DNA from 3 places in the Photobacterium sp. HL06 genome. Region 3 is predicted to be linked to each of the others. Evidence: predicted binding sites of a transcription regulator. Region 3 holds the regulator's gene; each other region holds the start of a gene.
What was found. The regulator PurR, encoded in region 3, represses purine synthesis genes. The targets are predictions, from matches to a motif close to TNANGNAAACGTTTNCNTNA.
Positions count from the first base shown of each region.

Region 1: the regulator PurR is predicted to act here: its motif matches at 3,687-3,706, upstream of purE (5-(carboxyamino)imidazole ribonucleotide mutase).
Region 2: the regulator PurR is predicted to act here: its motif matches at 5,547-5,566, upstream of pyrD (quinone-dependent dihydroorotate dehydrogenase).

Region 1 is NZ_CM183914.1:4,032,206-4,039,841, forward strand. Features, by position in the region: gene AC51G0_RS18220 (gamma carbonic anhydrase family protein) at 386-925, shown strand; gene AC51G0_RS18225 (DUF1488 family protein) at 933-1,196, opposite strand; gene aroE (shikimate dehydrogenase) at 1,199-2,020, opposite strand; gene hemF (oxygen-dependent coproporphyrinogen oxidase) at 2,106-3,011, opposite strand; gene tsaC (L-threonylcarbamoyladenylate synthase type 1 TsaC) at 3,019-3,576, opposite strand; gene purE (5-(carboxyamino)imidazole ribonucleotide mutase) at 3,784-4,272, shown strand; gene AC51G0_RS18250 (5-(carboxyamino)imidazole ribonucleotide synthase) at 4,272-5,387, shown strand; gene AC51G0_RS18255 (DNA topoisomerase family protein) at 5,463-6,020, opposite strand; gene AC51G0_RS18260 (DUF494 family protein) at 6,055-6,528, opposite strand; gene dprA (DNA-processing protein DprA) at 6,531-7,625, opposite strand; gene AC51G0_RS18270 (LysM peptidoglycan-binding domain-containing protein) at 7,622-7,636, opposite strand, start outside.
Region 2 is NZ_CM183914.1:2,054,985-2,062,620, forward strand. Features, by position in the region: gene uup (ATP-binding cassette ATPase Uup) at 1-67, opposite strand, end outside; gene AC51G0_RS09650 (glutaredoxin family protein) at 54-302, opposite strand; gene rlmKL (bifunctional 23S rRNA (guanine(2069)-N(7))-methyltransferase RlmK/23S rRNA (guanine(2445)-N(2))-methyltransferase RlmL) at 303-2,441, opposite strand; gene AC51G0_RS09660 (cell division protein ZapC) at 3,592-4,131, opposite strand; gene pyrD (quinone-dependent dihydroorotate dehydrogenase) at 4,379-5,389, opposite strand; gene AC51G0_RS09670 (NAD-glutamate dehydrogenase) at 5,727-7,636, opposite strand, start outside.
Region 3 is NZ_CM183914.1:1,671,885-1,679,520, reverse strand. Features, by position in the region: gene AC51G0_RS07975 (FecCD family ABC transporter permease) at 12-1,049, shown strand; gene AC51G0_RS07970 (heme ABC transporter ATP-binding protein) at 1,046-1,873, shown strand; gene purR (HTH-type transcriptional repressor PurR) at 2,285-3,292, shown strand; cyclic di-GMP riboswitch class I at 3,488-3,592, shown strand; gene AC51G0_RS07960 (TfoX/Sxy family DNA transformation protein) at 3,720-4,310, shown strand; gene AC51G0_RS07955 (hypothetical protein) at 4,577-4,969, shown strand; gene AC51G0_RS07950 (carboxymuconolactone decarboxylase family protein) at 5,131-5,730, shown strand; gene lpdA (dihydrolipoyl dehydrogenase) at 5,742-7,636, shown strand, end outside.

The DNA.
Region 1 (7,636 bases), 1.7 Mb from region 3:
ACGGGAACTCGAATTGACTGTGCCGCTTTCTTATTTTCACTTTTTAATAAAAAGTAAATCAAAAAAAGCAATCGAACTATTTCTAGCTCTTGGTCACTCAGTTCATTGATAAATCTTTCGACTTAACTTTTTCACGAGTGCCCACACAGATTGCATGGTCAAATTGTTAAAGAACAAACTGATTCGTCACCGGCTAAGTTGCCGTGCTCCGTGTCAGTGAGGTCGCATTATAGAGACTTCGATCACATTGGCAAGGGGCATTTTGAAATAAAACCGTCACCTCCGCTCAAGCGCGCAATTAACGAACAATCACAGCTTTTTTGATGTTATTCACATCACCACTTGGCTATTCTCACAAGATAAACACGCAAAGAGAGGCTTCCCAATGACTTCACCACTACGTTCATATAAAGGTATTCGACCTTCACTGGGTGATAATGTTTATATTGATAACTCGTCTGTCCTTGTCGGTGACATTACCCTGGCTCAGGATGCGAGTATCTGGCCTCTGGTTGCTGCACGTGGCGATGTAAACCAAATCCACATTGGCGCACGCACCAATGTTCAAGACGGTACGGTATTACATGTCACTCGCAAAACAGCTGACAACCCTAAGGGCCATCCTTTAATTATAGGTGATGATGTGACGATTGGTCACAAGGCTATGTTGCATGGCTGCCAAGTCGGGGACCGAGTCTTAGTGGGAATGGGGGCTATCTTACTCGATGGCGCCATTATAGAGGATGATGTCATCATTGGTGCCGGGAGCTTAATTCCACCAGGGAAACGCCTGGAAGGGGGATATCTGTATGTCGGTAGCCCAGTAAAGCAAGCCCGTCCATTAACCGACAAGGAGCGGGCTTTTTTACCGGCTTCAGCAGATAACTATGTTCGGCTAAAAAACGAATACCTGGCCGAGCTGTAAATTATTGCTAGCCGATCTCGATATCACCATCGCGATTGAATTCTTCTTCCTCGATCATTTCTTCTGCCAACTCTTCTAAATCGAAGCGGTTGGCAGCAAAGGTACTGAGAATATCCACCTCTTCAATCAGTGGGTGTTCGGTTTTCTGTTGTAACCAAGAAAGACTCACCCAGCAGGTGATCAGGGCTCCGGCTTGCTGAGCTGGGAAATTAACCGCCTGCTTCTCACTATCCCATAGCTGGATATCAGCAAATAATATGTCTTGATTCATGTTTATTCCTGCATTGCTCGACGTAGCTCACTTTGAACCTGCTTGGCTCCTGGACGAATACCTCGCCATAGCATAAAGCTTTCTGCTGCCTGGCCCACCAGCATCCCTAACCCGTCTAAGGTCTTTCCGGCACCCAAATCACGCGCCCACCGGTTGAAAGCTGTCAGTTCCGAGCTATATACCATGTCATAACAGGTGGCAGCTGGTTTAATGATCTTCTCTGAAACATTAGGTAATTGGCCACTTAACCCCGCAGAGGTTGAATTAATGATCACATCAAACTCAGGTTGTTCAAGTGTATTGAGCGCCACAGCTCGAATGTTGCCATAAGATGAAAATAACTCTGCCAGCAGCTCGGCTTTCTCTAACGTTCGATTCGTGATCACCAGCTTTTCGGGCTGTTGAGCCAATAAAGGTAATATGACGCCCCGCGCAGCACCACCAGCACCAATAAGCAGAATGCGCTTACCCGCTAGCTCAACCTGATTCTGCAATAGATCCTGAACCAAGCCTTCACCGTCAGTGTTATCACCGAGAATGTCACCGTCATCCAATTTTTTCAGCGTATTCACCGCACCAGCCAGCTTTGCCCGCTCAGTCAGTTTAGAAGCATATTGATAGGCATCTTCTTTAAAAGGAACAGTGATGTTACAACCACGGCCACCAGCAGCAAAAAAATTATCCGCGGCCAATTTAAAACCATCGATAGGTGCCAGCTCTGCAGTATAAGTCATCTGTTGAGCGGTCTGGCGGGCAAACAAAGTATGAATTAATGGCGATTTACTCTGGGCAATCGGATTGCCGAAAACAACGTACTTATCCATGTGGCTATACATTCCAAATAAAGCAGGGTCGATAAATCGACCCTACCATTGCATGAATACAAGCTCAAACCTTTCGTGGCCGATGTTACCAGTCGCGCGGTTTGAGGTAATTCTCATACAGATCCGCTTCAGGTGAACCTAACTCTGGCTCATAACAATACTCCCAGCGGGCCAGAGGCGGCATCGACATCAGGATTGATTCTGTCCGCCCACCACTTTGCAAACCAAACAAGGTGCCACGGTCATAAACCAAATTAAACTCAACATAGCGACCACGGCGATATAGCTGAAATTCACGTTCACGCTCGCCATAAGGGGTAGGGTGGCGCTTCTCTACAATCGGTAGGTAAGCGTCTATATAACCATTACCCACGGCTTGCATATAGTTGAAGCTCTTTTCAAAACCCCACTCATTGAGGTCATCAAAGAACAAACCACCCACACCGCGAGTTTCATTGCGGTGAGGCAAAAAGAAATACTTATCGCACCAGTCTTTGTGCTGCTGGTACACCTCCTCACCGTAGGGAGCACAAAGTGCCTTCGCAGTATTGTGCCAATGCTGGCAGTCTTCAGCAAACGGGTAGAAAGGGGTCAAGTCAAAACCACCGCCAAACCACCAGACCGGAGCCTCTCCTTCTTTTTCGGCAATAAAGAAACGTACATTGGCATGTGAAGTAGGCACATACGGGTTGTTCGGGTGGATCACCAGAGAAACCCCCATTGCCTCAAAGCTACGACCCGCCAATTCAGGACGGTGCGCCGTAGCCGATGCTGGCATTTTGGTGCCAAACACATGAGAGAAGTTAACCCCGGCCTGCTCAAAGACTCGGCCCTGGCGTAATACCCGGCTGCGGCCACCGCCGCCTTGCTCCCGCTCCCATTGGTCTTGTTCAAACACTGCCTTGCCGTCTTGTTGTTCGAGCGCCTGACAAATACGATCTTGAAGATCTAATAGAAACGCTTTTACCGCTTGTTTGCTGACTTCTTGCATAGTGATTTTATCCTTGGCGGAAAACTTTCCCTGTAATGGCATCACGGATTTCAGAAGGGTTGTCACGGCCTCCTGTCTCCCCTTGTAAAATAGCAGGTAAATATTGGCCTAGCTGCTCTTTGACTTCTTCAGCGCTACGCCCTGGCTCCTGACCAGTAAGGTTGGCACTGGTTGAGGTCAGCGGTTTGCCGAACTGACGGCATAACTGTTGCACTAATGGATGATCAGTGACACGTACTGCAATGGTTGTAAACTGACCAGTTAAAAAGCTCGGCACCCCAGCTTTGGTTGGCATGACCCAGGTAACAGGGCCCGGCCAGCTAGCCTGAATGCGTGCAATCTGCTCAGCAGTTAACTGGCTATCATCAATATAGGGCGTCAACTGCTCATAATCGGCAGCAATCAAGATCAACCCTTTTTCTACCGGGCGCTGTTTTAATGCCAAGAGTTTCTGCACAGCTTGCTCATTATCAGGATCGCACCCCACACCAAAAACAGCCTCGGTCGGGTAGGCCACAACCTCACCTTGCTGCAATGCAGCAACGACTTGCGCTAAATTCTCCACATTATCCTCATCATCGATATCAGCTGACGCTAGATTTAACCATTTGTTTACCTATTTTACCCACTCCCACCACGCAACTCCATGTTAGTAATAGAATGAGACAAAATCACCGACGCAAACGTTTTCCTTCTCAAAAAATCACCGTATAATGCGCGCAAAAGAATACATATACATGCCTTCATTTTATGCAACCCAAAGGAGATCGGGATGAAAGTTGGGATTATCATGGGCTCAAAGTCAGATTGGCCAACCATGCAGCATGCAGCTGAAATGCTAGACCGCTTCAACGTGCCTTATGAAACCAAAGTGGTTTCTGCTCACCGTACTCCACATCTACTTACTGAGTATGCAGAAAGTGCCCACGAACGCGGCATCAAAGTCATCATTGCTGGTGCTGGCGGTGCAGCGCATCTTCCTGGCATGACAGCGGCCTTTACCAGCGTACCGGTACTGGGTGTACCCGTTCAGTCCCGCGCGCTCAAAGGCATGGATTCACTACTTTCTATTGTCCAGATGCCAAAAGGCGTCGCGGTAGGCACCTTGGCAATTGGTGATGCCGGTGCGGCCAATGCCGGCTTACTGGCCGCTCAAATCATTGGCACCCAGGACACTACTGTCATGGCGGCCATTGATGCCTTTCGCAAAGAGCAAACCGATACAGTGCTGAGTAACCCCAACCCAGCAGAGGATGCATAATGAAGGTCTTGGTGCTTGGAGCAGGACAGCTGGCACGAATGATGGCACTGGCCGGGGCTCCTTTAAATATTGAAGTATTCGCTTATGACGTGGGTACCGGGCATGTGGTCCATCCGCTGACTCAACAGCTAATGATGAAAGGGCTGAATACGGCAATCACCTACGCCAATGTGATCACCGCAGAATTTGAGCATATCCCCCACGATATCCTCGATGCCTGTGCAGCCAGCGGTAAATTCCGGCCAACTACCGAAGCCATCAAGGCTGGCGGCGACCGCCGTTTGGAAAAGATCCTGCTCGATCGCGCCAGGGTTGCCAATGCAAAGTACCAAATCATCAATACCCGCGATGATCTTGATCACGCCATTGAAACCGTCGGCATTCCCATGGTGCTAAAAAGTGCCTTGGGTGGCTATGATGGGAAAGGACAATGGCGACTGAAGTCCCATGAAGACACTGAGCAGATCTGGCAGGAAATTAGCACCTTTCTCACGACTACGCCTGATCAGGCCATTGTGGCTGAAGAATTTGTGTCTTTTGACCGTGAAGTGTCCTTAATCGGTGCCCGAGGCAAAGATGGCAGTATCGCTATCTATCCGCTTACTGAAAATATCCACTGCAACGGGGTACTTAGCCTCTCTGTGGCACAGGAAGGAAACTGTGAACTGCAAGCCCAGGCTGAAACCATGTTCCGGGCACTGGCAGAGTCTCTGGATTACATCGGTGTATTGGCTATCGAGTTTTTTGATGTCGATGGCAAGCTGCTGGTCAATGAAATTGCACCGCGGGTACACAATTCCGGCCACTGGACCCAGCAAGGAGCCGAAACCTGCCAGTTTGAAAACCACCTACGCGCCGTATGTGGCATGCCGTTAGGCAATACGTCGCTGCTGCGCCCAACGGCCATGGTCAACATTCTCGGCGAAGATACCCTCGATGATGCCGTGATGGCCCTGCCACAGTGCCATATTCACTGGTACGGCAAAGAAAAGCGCCCTGGACGTAAAATGGGCCATATCAATGTATGTGCCAATTCTCAGGCTGGTCTGAAAGACACGTTAAATGAGCTAGCAGACCACCTAGATCCAGCTGCATTTCCGGCCATTAGCCAGTAGAAAGCCTGGTGCCTAAAACCCAAAAAGCCAGCTTCTGCTGGCTTTTTTTATCATGACATTGTGAAGGCGGGGCCATTACTCTTGATAGGCATGGCACTTTCTATCAGCACACTGGTGTTTAATGCCACTCGCTAATTTCTTCTCGATCAGCAAACCGAACCCACACCGCTGGCACTGACCGGCAACCGGCTTATTATTGACTGCAAAACGACAGCCAGGGTACTGATCACAGGCATAAAAAACCTTACCATAGCGAGACTTACGCTCCATCAAATGCCCCTTACCACATAACGGGCAAGCCAGATGGGTATCTTCGGCTTTTTTCTCAGGCGATTCGATATGGTGGCATGCCGGATAACCAGCACAACCAATAAACATGCCATATCGGCCTTGTCGAAGTAACAGCTCATCCCCACAGTCCGGGCAGGGCTTGCCTAAATACTTCACGACATGGCCATCATTGTGATTCAACGGTTTGATGTAATCACAATCAGGGTACGCGGCGCAGCCCAAAAAAGGCCCTCGCTTGCTGTTACGAATGACCAATTCGGCACCACAATGGGGGCAGCTTTGTTCCTGCTCCAAGGCATGTTCATGAGCCGAAAACAATTGATCGTTAATTTTACCAGACATACAACTCTTTCATTCGCCAGCCAGGGAGATTCAATTAATGAAGATAGCCATCTTCTACACCGTACAGTAGCTCTTCCATCTGGCTATAGGCACTTTCGTTGCCTGGCGCATTAAATAGCACCATTAGGATAATCCACTTCAGATCATCAAGCACAAACTCAGGGGCTTCCAGCTCCATCACCCGGTCAATCACCATTTCACGGGTATCACCGCTGAGTACATGGACCTGCTCAAGATAAGTTAAAAAGCCACGGCAGGTGGTATCAAGCCGCGCCATTTCCTGCGCGGTATATACACGAATAGAAGTGACTGCACTGTTATTCATGTAAGGGGTGTTCTCGGTATCTTGCAATGCAGCAAGCTTCTCTAACCATGTCAGAGCTTTATAGATATCTTCCTGATGAAAACCGGCACGCAGCAGCTCATCTGAAAGTTCGTCCTGATCAACCAGCAACTCCACATCGCTGTGGATATAGGTTTCAAACAGGTACATAAGGATATCCATCATAACTAGCCCCTCCTCGTTCTGATATAGCCACCGGGCACTGTAGTGACAACACCTTGCAATTCTAATTCCAACAATTGCATCATAACTTCATGTACGGGTTGTTCACAGCGTTCAGCAACTACATCTACGGGTGTTGCTTCATTGCCTACGTTAGCCAACACCGATGAAAATGGCAATTCCTCATTTTCAGGTTGTGGTAACGACAAGTCTAACTGGTTACTTTTCACACACTCCGTAAGGGTACCCACCTCTTCAAAGATATCGACCGGGCTTTCTACCAATTTAGCACCGGATTTAATTAATGCATTACTTCCTCGGCTCCCGGGGTAATGAATGGAGCCGGGTAGGGCAAAAACTTCCCGGCCTTGCTCCAACGCATAACGAGCGGTGATCAAGGAACCGCTTTTCTCTGCAGCCTCTATCACTAATACGCCAACAGACAGTCCGCTGATCACTCTGTTGCGCCGTGGAAAATTCTGCGGCCGCGGTTTTTCATCGGGCCAGAACTCCGATACCAACGCACCTTGCTCGACAATTTGATGGGCCAACTTGCGGTGACGGGCAGGGTAAACCTGATCCAACCCCGAACCCAGTACCGCTATTGTAGCTCCGCCATTTTTCAAGGCCCCGTAATGTGCCTGGCCATCCACGCCCAGTGCCAGGCCGCTGGTAACAACATAATCAGCAGCTACCAACGAGGCCGAAAATTCATAGGCCGATTCACGGCCATCAATACTTGCCGATCGGCTACCAACCACCGCAATCTGCGGTTCATGTAACCAATGCGCTTCTCCATGGACAAACAACAAGGGAGGGGCCGAGGCAATCTCTTTCAATAATGGCGGATAACCAGGCGAATCGAGAGTTAATATAGTATGTTGCTCACGCTCAGCCCACTGCAGGCAACGATCTATGCGTTGGTATTGCGGTTGTAGCAAACATGATATTTGCTGGGGTTTAAGCCCAATAGCCTGAAGCTGCTCGGCAGACATCCGGCAAAGCTGCCGAGGAGTGGCATATTGCAATAACTGGCTGATACGGTTACCGCCCAGAGACGGCACAGCGGCCAACGTGAGCCAACTTTCTAATTCACTCATCGTTCAGCAGC
Region 2 (7,636 bases), 380 kb from region 3:
CTGCACGATCGAGTAATGCATGATCGCCGTACGCTAATTGCGCGTTACCAATTTTAATTAATGCCATTGTTATTTAACCATGCTGCAAGCTCGGCGGCGTCAAACGGCCAGCCAAGTTCAGAAGTTGAGTCGGGATGTTGAATAGAAAGCACGGGGATAGTGACGCCGTAACGTGAAAAGAGCGCATCATCAAAGGCGATATCTACCACTTGAACGCGCTCTTTTACACCCGCTGCGATGAGCAGGCTATAAGCCTGCTCACAGAGATGACATCCTTCCGTGCTATATAGCGTGATTAGCACTTAGTCTTCCTTGTGTGTGATTATCCAGCAGTTATGGATCTGCTTGTTACGGGCAAAGTCCATCGGAAGTGTTTTGTCTGAGATATTCTTAGCCTGTAGGCCTAGCTCAGCCAGCTTGTCGAAATCCATCTTGAAGTGGCGCTTGTTATTCGAGAAAACAATCTGCCCTTCAGGACGTAGCATACGCTTTAAGTTTTCCATCAGCATGATATGGTCACGCTGTACATCAAAACTCTGATTCATACGCTTTGAGTTTGAGAACGTTGGCGGATCAATAAAGATCAAATCAAAAGTATCGTCAACCTCTTGCAGCCACTGCAAGCAATCTGCCTGAATGAATTCATGCTGTTTACCAACCAGATCATTCAGTTCCATGTTCTCCTGAGCCCAACGCAGGTAAGTGTTAGACATATCAACCGTCGTTGTTGATTTTGCCCCACCACATGCGGCATGAACAGTTGCAGAACCTGTATATGCAAACAAGTTTAGGAAATCTTTGCCTTGCGCCATTTCACCCAGCTTACGTCGAGTAACACGGTGATCAAGGAACAGACCTGTATCTAGATAGTCGTACAGGTTAACTTTTAGTTTTACCCCATACTCATTGACTGTCATGTGGCGTTCGGCACTTGATAGCTTCTGGTATTGACTCTTACCCTTCTGGCGCTCACGCACCTTGAGGATAACTTTGTTGTTATCGACACCTGTTACCTGAATTGTTGCGCGTAGAATATCCATAATTCGACGACGTGCAGTCTCTTCCGGAACAGTCTTAGGTGCAGCATATTCCTGGATGATTAGGTAATCATCGTACCGATCAATCGCAGCATTGTAGTTCGGCAAGTCGGCGTCATAAATGCGGTAACACTGTACGCCTTCTTTCTTCGCCCACTTACCTAGCTTGGTAATGTTCTTCTTCAGGCGGTTAGCGAAATCTGGGGCAACTTGCGTTTCTTCAAGCTGACCTTCTTTCTCGCCTTCAACCTTCTTCACTGCGCCGCCAGTGATCAAATAGCTCTTAAGCACACAATCTAATGCACCATTACGCAATTTAAATTGCTTGTCAGCACGCATACGCAGGCAGCTTAGCAGCTCATTTGATGCGGAGTAGATTGCAGCCGTCGAACCGGCAAAAGCTAACTTCAGGCGAGTACCGAAATCACTGTACAGAGAAATTAGTTCAGGTGTTGTACCTAAGCGCTCACCATACGGCGGGTTACAGATGATAACGCCGTTTTCAAAACCTTCAGGGCAAGTCAGCTGCGTCACATCGCCATATTCGAAATCAATCAAGCCTTTCACACCAGCACGACCAGCGTTATCACGAGCAATGCTCAAAACACGGTGATCCATTTCACGGCCGAAAAACTTAGTCTCAACTTTCGCAGGGCCACGACGCGCTTTCACTGTGGCTTCCGCATGGATTTCAAGCCAAGTTTCTTTATCGAAGTCTTTGATAGATTCAAAGCCCCAACGCTTCCGCTTAATACCTGGTGCAATATCTGCAGCCATCAAGGCCGCTTCGATCAGCAAGGTACCGGAACCGCACATTGGATCGAGTAGTGGCTTGTCTTTAGTCCAGCCACTCTTAATAACCAGTGCCGCTGCATGGGTCTCACGCAGTGGAGCTTTACCTGCTTCGGTTCGGTAGCCACGCTGATGCAGGCCACTGCCGGCCATGTCCAGGCCAAGTACCCCTTTCTCACCAGAAAGGCGCATGTGGATCCGTAGTTCTGGACGTTCACGATCAATGCTAGGACGACGTAGGTCCGCTTTAGTAAAGCGGTCAACGATCGCATCTTTTACTTTCATCGCGCCATATTGGCTGTTGCGGATTTCTCGGTTGGTACCATTAAAGTCAACGATAATACGCGTATCGCTACTAAAGTAGTTTGGCCAGTTGATTGCCGCCGCACCCAGGTACAAGTCCATGTCATCACGGACATTAAATTCGCTCAGTACTTGGATGATCCGCGACGAGATACGTGTCCACAAACAACAACGGTAAGCCGTTGATTGTTCAGCTCGAAAACGTACGCCGGCATGGACAACCTGGATCTGTTGCGCACCAAGTTGTTCTAATTCTTCTGCAAGGAGGTTCTCAAGACCTCGGGAGGTAATAGCTAGATATTGATTCATGGAATTCTTTTCGCACTTATGTTGCTGAGAATTATAACCGAAAACAGCATAAATACCTCGCTCTAAAGGCTGTCATTACGGTTATTTAGCCAAAAAAGCACCAAAAATAGTCAGTCATTTGATAAGCCGTTTTTTATCCCTGTCCTGGAAAGAAAAAAAAGGTTACTTATTGTCCAATTTCTGTCCTTCATCAATTGCCTTTCTTAACCAGCAAGCGATTCGTCAAAGATAAAGAGCTGGCTTCACCACTTTGCTATTGATAACTGAATACGAAACTTTGTTGGTATTGGTGATTGAAGGAAACCATATAGAAAACCTTTCCGACTGATTGTTTCAATACGTAAACAATAGAAACAGCCCCATATTAAGCCCACCTATAAAAACCATCACCAAAGCAGAAACAATCATAAATAAAATTGTTTCCACAAGGAAACATACAGATAAGCCACTAATTTTATTAACCTTTCTAAATTACACCCATAGAAACAATCGTATGCTTTGCTCTTATTGGAGACGCTAAATGATGGTCTTTCTGATATGAGTAGAATGCTCACTCCTGATACTTTCCTAGTGGGAAACTATTTCCTGATAGGAAAAAATAGCCATGTTACTTATTTTCAAACAAAGGGGAAAAGAGGAAGATCCTTGAGAAATGCGTGAGATTCTTGCTTAAATATATAGTACTTTTTTGCTATTTAATGGCAAAAAGAGGCAAAAAATAATTGCTATTTTTTTAAGATTTTTCGATTAAAATCACTTATTTCGCTCAAGAATTATCCTTTTTAGCCCTAAAAATTAAATGCGCTTATCTTGAGCAGCGTTAACCACTAGGGGTTATTTCTCTTACAAGGCCTAATCTTGGCCTTCAAACCAATGCTCTAGATGCACCTCGCCTATTCAGGCTCTCTAATGGCCCGCTAAACGATTTGTTTAGTACTTGCTATAGCTACGCGCTAAACAAGGCTGAAGCTCATACGAATAGTTACGAGTAGTTAAGGGAATTGTGGGTAAATGAAGAAATCTACGCCTAGCGAAACGCAAGCGACAAGCTGAAGGAAAGAAAAGTATAGGAAGTAAAAAAGACTTTGGGACATTAGCAAGGCAGCCTAGAGAAGCTCACAGAGAGAGGTTGTGAGATCTTAACCAGTCGCTACCCTACTAAAGCAAAATTCAGTGGCAGTTCTTTTGTGAAGGCTTGCATACGGTCGTTCATGACCTTGATGGTATCGCAGAAAGCCATCTCTTTTGTTGATGTCAGGGCAAGAGGCTCCACGTCAGCCAGCATACACAGGCTGGCACAGCCGCTGTTCTCAATCACCAGGTATTTTGCCGGGCCTGATTCAGCATGTAATGTGATAATGTCACCATTCTCCGGCTCACAATCACCCTGCTGAGTTTCAAAGAACCAGCTTTTAGGCATCATAGGTTTGTGAAAACGGCTAGCCGCAACAGCATTCAACGCCAATTCGGCTTTTCTTGGCTCTGAAAGCTCAAGCTGAGCGATGCTTTCTCTGTAGGATTGGAAGATGCTTGCATCGTCTACCGTAAAAACCGTTCGTTCATAGGCGGAAGTAACAAGATGCTTGGTTGGAATAGATACACGGAAAACCATTTCGTCCCCCAAATCTAGCATCAGGGAATCAACCTTATGGTCGTAATACCACATCCATGAATTATTAGGCTTCAGCACGTAATTGCTCCAAAATCAGTTCTTTATACTGCTTATCCAACGATATAGAAAAAACTTTAGGAGAATTTTACTGCTCCGATGACAAAATAAAAGGGGAAATAAAATACTGATCTTAATGCAGTTATACTGAAAGTTTGACAAAAAGCGGGGATTATCAATAGTGAAATATAAAGCTTCAACAAAAAAGTACCTGCCAGGTATCACCCAGACAGGTACTTTGCAGTTATCACTGATCTTTAATATCTGCTTAGATATTGGTTACGATATCTTTAACCAATTTAGGCCCATGGTAGATGAAGCCAGAATAGATCTGTACCAGTTGCGCACCAGCCATCATCTTTTCACGTGCAGCAACAGCAGAGTCGATACCACCTACCCCAATGATCGGCAACGCACCATCAAGTTCTTCTGCCAAGCGGCGGATCACTTCGGTACTGCGGTTCTGTAGAGGGCGGCCGCTCAAACCACCTGCTTCATCACAGTGCGGCATATCTTTAACCAATGAACGATCCAGCGTAGTGTTGGTTCCGATCACACCATCAATATCATTGCGGATCAACGATTCAGCGATCTGAACAATTTCCTGATCTTCTAGATCTGGCGCGATCTTCAATGCCAGCGGTACATATTTACCATGCTTCTCGGTCAGTTCTTTCTGTTTCTGTTTGAGTTGAGACAGCAGATCGTCTAATGCATCGCCATACTGGAGTGAGCGTAGCCCTGGCGTGTTAGGAGAGGAAATATTGACGGCAATGTAACCGGCGTATGGGTACACCTTCTCCATACAGATCAAGTAATCTTCCGCGCCCTTCTCTACCGGTGTATCTTTATTTTTACCGATATTGATACCGATAACACCATCATATTTGGCTTTTTTAACGTTCTCTACCAGGTTATCAACACCGAGGTTGTTAAAACCAAAACGGTTGATAATACCTTCTGCTGGAATAACACGGAACAAGCGTGGTTTGTCATTGCCCGGCTGCGGACGAGGTGTCACAGTGCCCACTTCTACAAAACCAAAGCCCATCGCACCAAATGCATCAATGCACTCGCCGTTTTTATCTAGGCCTGCGGCCAAACCGACTGGGTTTTTAAATTTGATGCCCATTACTTCAACGGGACGATCAGGAACATGTTGACGATAGAAGAGATCGAGAGGAGTGCCAGTAAAGCGAGAAAAGTTCTGAATAGCTAGATCATGTGCTTTTTCAGCGTCAAGCTTGAAAATTGCAGATCGAGCGAGGCGGTAAATCATTGTACCTCCTTAAAAAAGCCCCGTATAAACGGGAGAACATTATTCACAGTTTAGTCTCTTAGTTCAAATAGTATTTTGCAAAATTTCATCAGAAAAACAGTCACTTCCTTGGTTTACAAGGGATTAGGCCACAAAATAATATTTATACCCTCCCTATTGATGCAAACGATTTCGTTGCTTAGTTTAAAAAACGACCAAGGATAAAACAAAATCGAATTCTCATTCAAACTGTAGCAATTGCTCCCCTGTCTCAGCACAAACGTAAAAAAGGCCATTACGTCTTATGACATAATGACCTTTGATATATTGTGTGAAGAATCACAGCCTAATTGTTAGCTTACATTGATGAACGACAGTTCAAGTTCAGCAACATCAGCTCACGCAGTGCAACTGAGAACTTGGCAAACTCATGGGTTGTACCCACCTTGAATTCTGCAAGTACAGTATCCCAACGATGGATAGCAGCTTTATGCTGATCCATCCAGTTCTCAATCAGCTCTTCAGCTTGTTCACCCTCTGGGCAGGTGGTGATCACCGCTGACGTCAGCTGGCGCTGCTGCCAATCAAGATCTTCTCGGAATGATGCACGGGCCAATGCCTGCCAATGGTTTTCAACCGGCTGGTTATGAACCTGTTTCAGGAACCAGTGTAGTGATAGGTCAGCACCGACAACAAAGTACACACGTGAGATAAAGTCGATATCTTTATCCAGCTCTTTCGCAATCTGGGCAATATCCATTGAAGAATACAAGCTGCTCAAGCGTGCAATGTTGTGTGCCAGATCCTCAGGAACACCCTCTTTGATCATGCTGTTAGCTTGATCGTTATGCTCTTGGACCTCTTCCGTTACGAGGTAACTTTCAAGGTTATCCCGCAGCTTCTGTACAATCGGCTGATAGAAAGTGATCTGTTGTTCGATGCCCAGCTTGCGATCACGGTTGCGTAAGATCCAACGCGTAACACGACGCAGCATACGACGACAGCGGTACAGCATTTCATACTGTACTTCTGCCGAGATAACGTTATCTAGCTCTCGGATCTGAGTGAAGAACTGGTCAAAGTTAAATATTTCACGGCCTACCGCATAAGCAGATGATATCTCAACGACTGTCGATCCCGTTTCCTCCTGCAAGCGAGTAACGAAGTTACAGCCCATCTCGTTAGACATCTGGTTTGCCAATGAGGTCGCGATCAGCTGTTGTTTCAGCGGGTGATGCTCCATCTGCGAACGGTATTTATTCTGCAACTCTTTCGGGAAATAGGCCGGTAACAAACGTGCATGGTACGGATCATTGGCGATCTCATCAGTTACCATATCTTCTTTCAATACCATCTTGCCGTAAGCAACCAGTACTGCTAATTCTGGACGGGTTAGCCCCAGACCTGACTTCTCACGCTCTGCCAGCGTATCATCATCAGGTAGGTATTCCAGTGCACGATCCAGTTTGCCTTCTTTCTCTAGGTAGTGAATGAAGCGGACCTGCTCTTTCAGCAGTTGTACTTGCTGTTGCTGAGTCACAGAAATTGACTCACTCTGGCAATAAGCATTGTCCAGGACAATGTCACCCACTTCATCTTCCATACGTTCTAGCAGCTCGTTACGCTGCTTGTATGTCAGATCGCCACCAGCAACCAGGCTGTTTAGAAGGATCTTGATGTTGACTTCATTATCCGAGCAGTCAACGCCACCAACGTTATCGATAAAGTCGGTATTCACCAAACCGCCTTTCGCTGCAAACTCGACGCGGCCCAGCTGAGTCATACCCAGGTTACCACCTTCACCAACAACTTTGGCCCGTAGATCGCTACCATTGATACGTAGCACGTCATTGGCGCGGTCACCTACATCAGTGTGGGTCTCACTCTGTGATTTCACATAGGTACCGATACCACCATTCCACAACAGATCCACTTCCATTTGCAGGATCATGCGAATGAGTTCATTTGGCGGCATGCTTTGCTTACGGGTACCCAGCAATTTCTGGATTTGAGGTGTTAGCTTGATCGACTTGCTACGACGCGAGAAGATCCCGCCCCCTTCTGAGATCAAGCTTTGATCATAATCTTCCCAACTTGATCGTGGTAGATTGAACAAGCGATTACGCTCTTCCCAACCTGACGCCGAGTCCGGATTTGGATCTAAGAAGATGTGCATATGGTTAAATGCAGCAACCAAACGGATATGCTTGGATAGCAGCATACCGTTACCAAACACGTCACCCGCCATGTCACCAACACCAGCACAAG
Region 3 (7,636 bases):
AATCAAGAATTATGCAGATCCACCGCATGCCTGTTAGTGTTGTTTTTCCACTGGGCTTTTTACTACTTGCGATCGCTATCATCTCCTCGGTGGTTGTCGGGCCGATGGCAATCAGCTTTTCTGACAGTGTTAAGGTGCTTTTGCCATGGCAATCTGATCTTCCGGCCCACATTCAGATCGTTATCCATCAGATCCGCCTGCCACGTACCCTGCTGTGTATGGCGGTTGGGGCAATACTTGCCCTTTGCGGCGCGGTCATGCAGGGGCTGTTCCGTAATCCCCTGGCAGATCCCGGTATCATTGGCGTGTCTGGCGGCGCTAGCCTTGGTGCCGCCCTTGCCATTGTTGTTTTTGCACCGCTGGCAACATCATTCCCGCAACTGCTAACTCTTGGAACGGTACCGATTTTTGCCTTTATTGGCGGTGCGGCCAGTACTTATCTTGTCTACCGCCTTGGCACAGATAAAAACGGCACTTCTGTCACTGTCATGCTGCTTGCCGGTGTTGCTATTGGCGCCTTGTCAGGTGCCGCCCTTGGGTTGATGAACTACTATGCTGATGATCAGGCTCTGCGCGATTTGTCTCTCTGGAGCATGGGTTCACTTGCTGGTGCGACATGGCCAGGGATCATACTTGCTTTTGTTACCCTAGGTAGCTTGTTGTTTTTGTTCGACCGCAATGCCAATGCGTTAAATGCTTTCTTGCTGGGCGAAGCCGAAGCTCGCCATATGGGCGTAAATGTTCAGCGGTTGAAAAGGCTGCTTATTTTGCTCTGTGCCGCGGGGGTCGGTGTCACGGTCTCATTAACCGGTGTCATTGGCTTTATCGGCCTAATTATTCCCCATCTAGGAAGAATGCTTACCGGGCCGAATCACAAAACATTGCTGCCATTGTCGGCACTACTTGGCGCGTTAATCCTACTCATCGCCGATATGCTGGCTCGTGTTGTCGCCGCCCCGGCAGAATTACCCGTCGGGATCATCACAGCTATTCTCGGCGCACCATTCTTTATCTTCCTACTTATAAACCAAAAGGGAAGAATGTCATGAACACTGCAACAGAAAAGAACAAGCCTGCTGCTATCGAAGCCAAAGGGCTGCACCTGACGTTGGGTGGAAAAACACTGCTGAGCAACTTCAACTTAACCATTGCCAGCGGCGAACTAACCGCCCTTCTGGGCCCCAATGGTGCCGGTAAGAGTACGTTGCTCAAGGTACTGTGTGGGGAAATCGATGCAGGCGGCGAAGTGTCCTTCTTCGGTAAAGCACGTAATGAATTCAAGCAGGCAAAGCTTGCCAAGCACTTAGGTGTATTGCCACAGCACAGCAATTTGAGTTTTGCTTTTACCGCACAAGAAGTGGTAGAGCTCGGTAGCCTGCCACTGCAAATACCCAATGTGCAAACCAAAACAATCGCCACTGAGAAAATGAAGCTTGTTGATGTGCTGTCGCTCAAAAATCGGCTCTACCCTTCCCTATCCGGCGGTGAAAAGCAACGGGTGCACTATGCACGGGTGCTTACCCAGTTAAGCCAGGCAGGCAAGCAGTGTATGCTGATGCTCGACGAACCGACCTCGGCGCTCGATCTCGCCCACCAGCATAGAACTCTGCAAGTCGCCCGAGGCCTTGCGCAATCGGGGGCTGCCGTGATCGTAGTGATCCATGATCTGAACCTAGCGGCTCAATATGCTGATCGCCTTGTTATTATCAATGAAGGTAAGATCCAGGCTGATGGTCCCCCCCGACAAGCATTACAGAAAGACACGATCAGCCGAGTCTATGGCTGGCCCGTACACATCGGCGAGCACCCAACCGATAACTATCCTGTTGTGATGCCTGCGATCTCGTCTGCAGAGTTATCAAAAGCAGTATAAGTTAATCCTATTTTAGCAGGACAGCCTCAGCCCAAAAGCTGAGGTTTTTTACTTGCCAGAAAGCAAAATCATCGAACCAGATTGCACGTCATATGCACTAAATTGTTGTAAAATTGCGGTGAGTTTGTTGATATCTATCAAGAATTACAGGGTTGGGATACAGAAACGTTGCACTGTGCGCTACACTCAGTAGAATGTGAACGCAAGCGATTACACAATGCAACGTCGGGAAAGACGAGAGAACAAGGCCGCTCGTGACTGAAGCGGCTTTTTGGCGTTTTTGTACGCTGTACCAAACAGAACAATTATCTGGATACAGTCAGATAATTACTCTGTTTGGTACTTTCAATTACAAGTGATTATGAAATGGTCGGCTCTGACCTCTGATCTTAAATTATTAGAAGAATAAGTATGGCAACGATTAAAGATGTTGCACGTATGGCTGGTGTATCAACCACAACAGTTTCTCACGTGATCAACAAAACACGCTTTGTTGCAGAAGCAACACAGAAAAAAGTATTAGCGGCCGTAGATGAACTAAATTACGCGCCAAGTGCTGTTGCGCGAAGCCTAAAATGTAACACAACCCGCACCATCGGCATGCTGGTAACCAAGTCTACCAATCCATTCTTTGCCGAAGTGGTCCATGGGGTTGAAGAGCATTGCTATGGCCAAGGCTACACCCTGATCCTATGCAATACTGAAGGTAACCTAGATAAGCAACGTGACTATCTACGCATGCTCGCTGAAAAGCGTGTAGATGGCCTATTGGTAATGTGTTCTGACTTGGACGAGAAGCTGCTTGAACTCCTTGAGCGCAAGAAAGACTTACCAATGGTGATCATGGACTGGGGCCCGGAAAGCCCGCATACGGATAAAATTCAGGATAATGCAGAGCTCGGCGGCTACGTTGCAACCAAGTACTTTATCGAACACGGCCACACTAAAATTGGTTGCCTGTCAGGCCACTCAGACAAATCGACCTGCCAAGAACGTCTGAAGGGCTTTTATAAAGCGATGGGTGAAGCGCAGCTTAGTGTCAATGAAGACTGGCTGCTTGAAGGTGATTTCGAGTGTGAGTCAGCGGTTATCGCCGCCAATAAGTTCATTGAAATGAAAGAGCGCCCGACAGCAATTTTCTGCTTTAACGATATTATGGCAATGGCGCTGATCAGTACTTTCGAGCAGGCAGGCATACGCGTTCCTGATGATATTTCAATTATTGGCTATGACAACATCGACTTGGCACCGTACTTCTCTCCGCCCCTGACGACGATTCACCAGCCTAAGCGCCGCCTGGGCAAAACGGCGATTGAGATCCTGATGGAACGAGTCAAAGATAAAGAACATGAACGCCGTATTTTTGAGATGGCACCAGAACTGGTTGTTCGCAAGTCAGTCAAAGACTTGAACGCCTAATCAACCAAGTCGCAACCCATAGAAACCGATATTACTTATCGGTTTTTTTATGTCTTAAATGACGGTTGTGATGCATTGATTTTGAGGCAAATATATTTTTTGCCACTAAAAACATAGACATATTTATTGAAGCAATATCACACTTTTAAAAGTGGGAGCAAGTTCAAAAATATTATATGGGATATGCTTATTAAGTCACGAACAAGGCAAACCTCCCGAAAGGGTGGGACGCAAAGCTTCCGGCCTAAAAGTGGTTAGTTTTTCAACAACTAAGTCTCTTATGGTAGCGGGGTCGCCGATGGATCTAGCAAAAAGTCATGTCATGAATCCTGACATTATCCTGACATAACTTTTTTGTGAAATTTGCTAATCTGAAATCCTCGCTCTGTTGTTAGGTGACCCAAGAAATATTTCACCGAGAAGAAGCATGGACAAACCAGTACTTAAAGAATCATTACGATTATTCAGTTGTTTCGAGAATGTAAAGTCTCGCTCAATGTTTGGTGGCTTTGGCATTTTCGCGGGTGAAACTATGTTTGCACTCGTGGTAAATGACAAGTTACACCTTCGTGCAAATGCCGAAAATGAAAAAGAATTTAAAAAAGCAGGGCTTACACCTTATGTGTATAAAAAGCGCGGCTTTCCTGTTGTAACTAAGCACTACGCTATTCCAGAAGAATGGTGGAGTGAACCCGATAAAATTCTTTGCCAAGCTAAGCGTTCCTTTACTGCCGCCAAACAAGATAAAGAAACCAAAAGCAAATCAGGCCCAAGTCGTATTAAAGACTTACCAAACCTCCGTTTAGCCAACGAACGTATGCTGAAAAAAGCAGGTATTACTACGGTTGACGAGCTCTTTGAAGCCGGTGCCCTGAATGCTTACAAGGCGTTACAGCAGTCTCACCAGGAGTCGGTCAATATCGAGTTGCTATGGGCCTTAGAAGGTGCCGTAAGTGGCCAGCATTGGTCGGTCATTACTCAGCAACGCCGCTCAGAGCTCCTATCTGAGTTGCCATAGGTTAGAGACATCGATAAAAAAGAGGTGCTATGCACCTCTTTTTATTATCTGCACTCAAATACACACCCAAGACCAGTGAAATTAAGCACATTGCCGAACGAGCATATTGGTTTCGTTGTAAATTTATGCCCTCTCTTATGACAATTTTTTGTCATAGAACGTCAAATATTGATACCTCTCACAAAGCTGTTCATAAATGCATCAATATCCTTTTCTTCAATATCGGCATTAGTAGAATGAGGCTGTCGTTCACACAGGAGGTTGTCATGCACTGTTCCAAGCCTTTTCCTGGACAAGCAGACCAGATGTTCAAAGACAAGTTTTGCAAGTGGCCAAAGCTCATGCGTGCTCTGGTGATAATTAGCCTGATCCCCCCCTTTGCAATCTTGTTTATGGTTTATAGGCAACTTGCTCCGGTGGCAGCCCTTGACGATGCACTTACCCTCACGGCAGGTTTCAACCTATTATTGCTTTTCTGGGGGTTATTACTGAAAATCCGCTCAAGAAAGTACTGGTATCGCAACTACCATATTGGTAAAACCATGCTCCTAGCAATGCTACCTGTCATTGCATCCGGCTATATACTACTATCGCAACCGGATGTTCCGGATATGGCCAAACAACAGAAAACCCAAGCTGTTCATATTTCGCTCAACTAATAGAATTTAAAGAATTTTTTCGATTTCCTGAAATTTTCTTGCCCGTTATTCGGTCTCTGTCTCATACCAATCTAGTATTTTACCCGATCATTGCATCGATTAGATTGATATACTCGCTGTAGCATAAATTACAGCCAGACAGGCATCATTAAGGGGCTCATGTGCGTATTCCAGCCAAACAACATTATTCTTTTCTTATCAAGCCACTTCTTTGGCTGCAAAAGCGCCATTATGGCAACGTGCTAAACCCGGCATTGCTCTGGGGGCGACGTCCTACCCTATTCTGGCTTGTCGCTGGATTTTTCGGCTACCTCGATCGCAAGTCCTCCCCCGTAACACCCGTTGTCCGATCCTTAGTCTGCGTCCGGGTGTCACAGCTCAATGACTGCGCGTTTTGTGTCGATGCCAATGGAATGAAATTAGCCGAGCGCTGCGATTCCGTGGAGAAAATCAAGGCCCTTGCCAACTGGCAGCACAGCGAGCTTTTTGATCAGCAAGAGCGTGCCGTACTGGCCTATGTAGAAGCGATTACCATCACTGGTCAGCGCGTAGACGAAGCAATGATTGCACAGCTAAAACAGTGGTATGACGATGATGCGATTGTTGAGCTAACAGCATTAATCTCATTCCAGAACCTATCAGCCAAATTCAATACCGCGCTTGATGTACCGGCACAAGGATTTTGCTCACTGCCTATTCAGCCCGGTGATACGGACAAGTCCGGAGAGAAATCGTTAGCCTCTCCTTCCGACAATAAATAAAAGGTGAAGTCATGGACAGAAAAAAACTGCTACTACTCGGGACGATAACCAGCCTTATTGGTCTGTGGTTTGCCTTCGATCTTGGTCAGTACTTCACCCTTGAGCAGGCAAAAGCCCAGCAGGTTGCCCTGCAGGATACCATTGCCCAACAACCAATCTTGTCTAGTACGGTATATTTTGTCCTGTATGTGGTTGTGACGGCCCTGTCGCTACCTGGCGCGGCCATTATGACACTGCTTGGAGCGGCTTTATTTGGTTTCTGGTGGAGCCTACTATTGGTTTCTTTCGCCAGTACTATCGGGGCAACCTTGGCCTTCTTGTTCAGCCGCTTCATTTTACGGGACTGGGTCCAGAATAAATTTGGCCACCGCCTGGCTCCGATTAATGCAGGCATTGCCAAAGATGGTCCCATTTACCTGTTCACCTTACGCCTTATCCCGGTGTTCCCGTTCTTTGTGGTCAACCTGCTAATGGGGTTAACCCCGATTAGCACCCGTATGTTCTACCTTGTTAGCCAAGTCGGGATGCTGGCTGGCACCATGGTGTATATCAATGCCGGTACCCAATTAGGCGAAATTGACTCGCTAAGCGGTATCATTTCGGCACCAGTTCTGATCTCCCTTGCACTCCTGGGTGTTTTCCCTCTCGTTGCCAAATTTGTCATGAATATGATCAACCAACGCCGTGTGTATGCGAGCTGGCAGCGGCCTACACGATTCGATCAAAATATGGTTGTGATTGGCGCCGGGGCCGGTGGATTGGTCAGCTCTTATATTGCCGCAGCGGTAAAAGCCAAAGTAACACTCATCGAGCGTCATAAAATGGGTGGCGACTGTTTAAATACCGGCTGTGTTCCTTCAAAAGCGATCATTCGTGCAGCACATACAATGGCTGAAATTTCACGAGCGCAGGAGTTTGGTATTAAAACGAGCAAGCCAGAGGTAGATTTTGAACAAGTTATGGCACGTATTCACAACGTCATTGCCAAAATTGAACCGCATGACTCAGTAGAACGCTACTCCAAGCTGGGCGTCAACTGCATTAAAGGGGATGCGCGGATCCTGTCGCCATGGGAAGTCGAAGTCAATGGCGAGCGCATCACAACGCGCAATATCGTTATCGCCACCGGAGCACGCCCACTGGTACCCAATATTCCGGGGCTAGACACGGTCAACTACCTGACGTCCGATTCTATCTGGTCGCTCAAAACGCAACCTAAACGCCTGCTTGTATTGGGAGGTGGCCCTATTGGCTGTGAGCTGGCCCAGAGTTTCAGCCGCTTGGGTAGTGACGTAACCTTAGTTGAAATGGTCGACCAATTGCTGATCCGCGAGGACAGTGAGGCATCTGAGCTTGTCAGGCAAAGCCTGCAAAATGACGGCGTAGACATCAAGCTGGGTCACCGGGCAATGCGGTTTGAATCCGTGACTGACCAAGATGGTAATCGTGCCCAGCGTGCCTATCTTGATTTCAATAATGAAAAACAAGTCATCGTCGAGTTTGATGCCGTCATGCTGGCACTGGGCCGGGTTGCCAATGTGCAAGGATTTGGCCTCGAAGAGTTAGGTATCACGGCCACAGAGCGTGGTACCGTAAAAGTAAATGAATACTTGCAGACAGAATATCCAAATATTTTTGCTGTCGGTGATGTTGCCGGACCGTTCCAATTAACCCATGCTGCCGCTCACCAAGCATGGTATGCCGCGGTTAACGGCCTGTTTGGTCAGTTTAAGAAATTCAAAACCGATTACTCGGTGCTTCCGGCGGCGACATACACCTCACCAGAAGTAGCCCGAGTTGGCATCAATGAAAAAGAAGCCATGGCGCAAGGTATTGATTATGAAGTCGTCACTTATGGGATAGATGATCTTGACCGTGCCATCACAGATGGTGAAGATCATGGCTT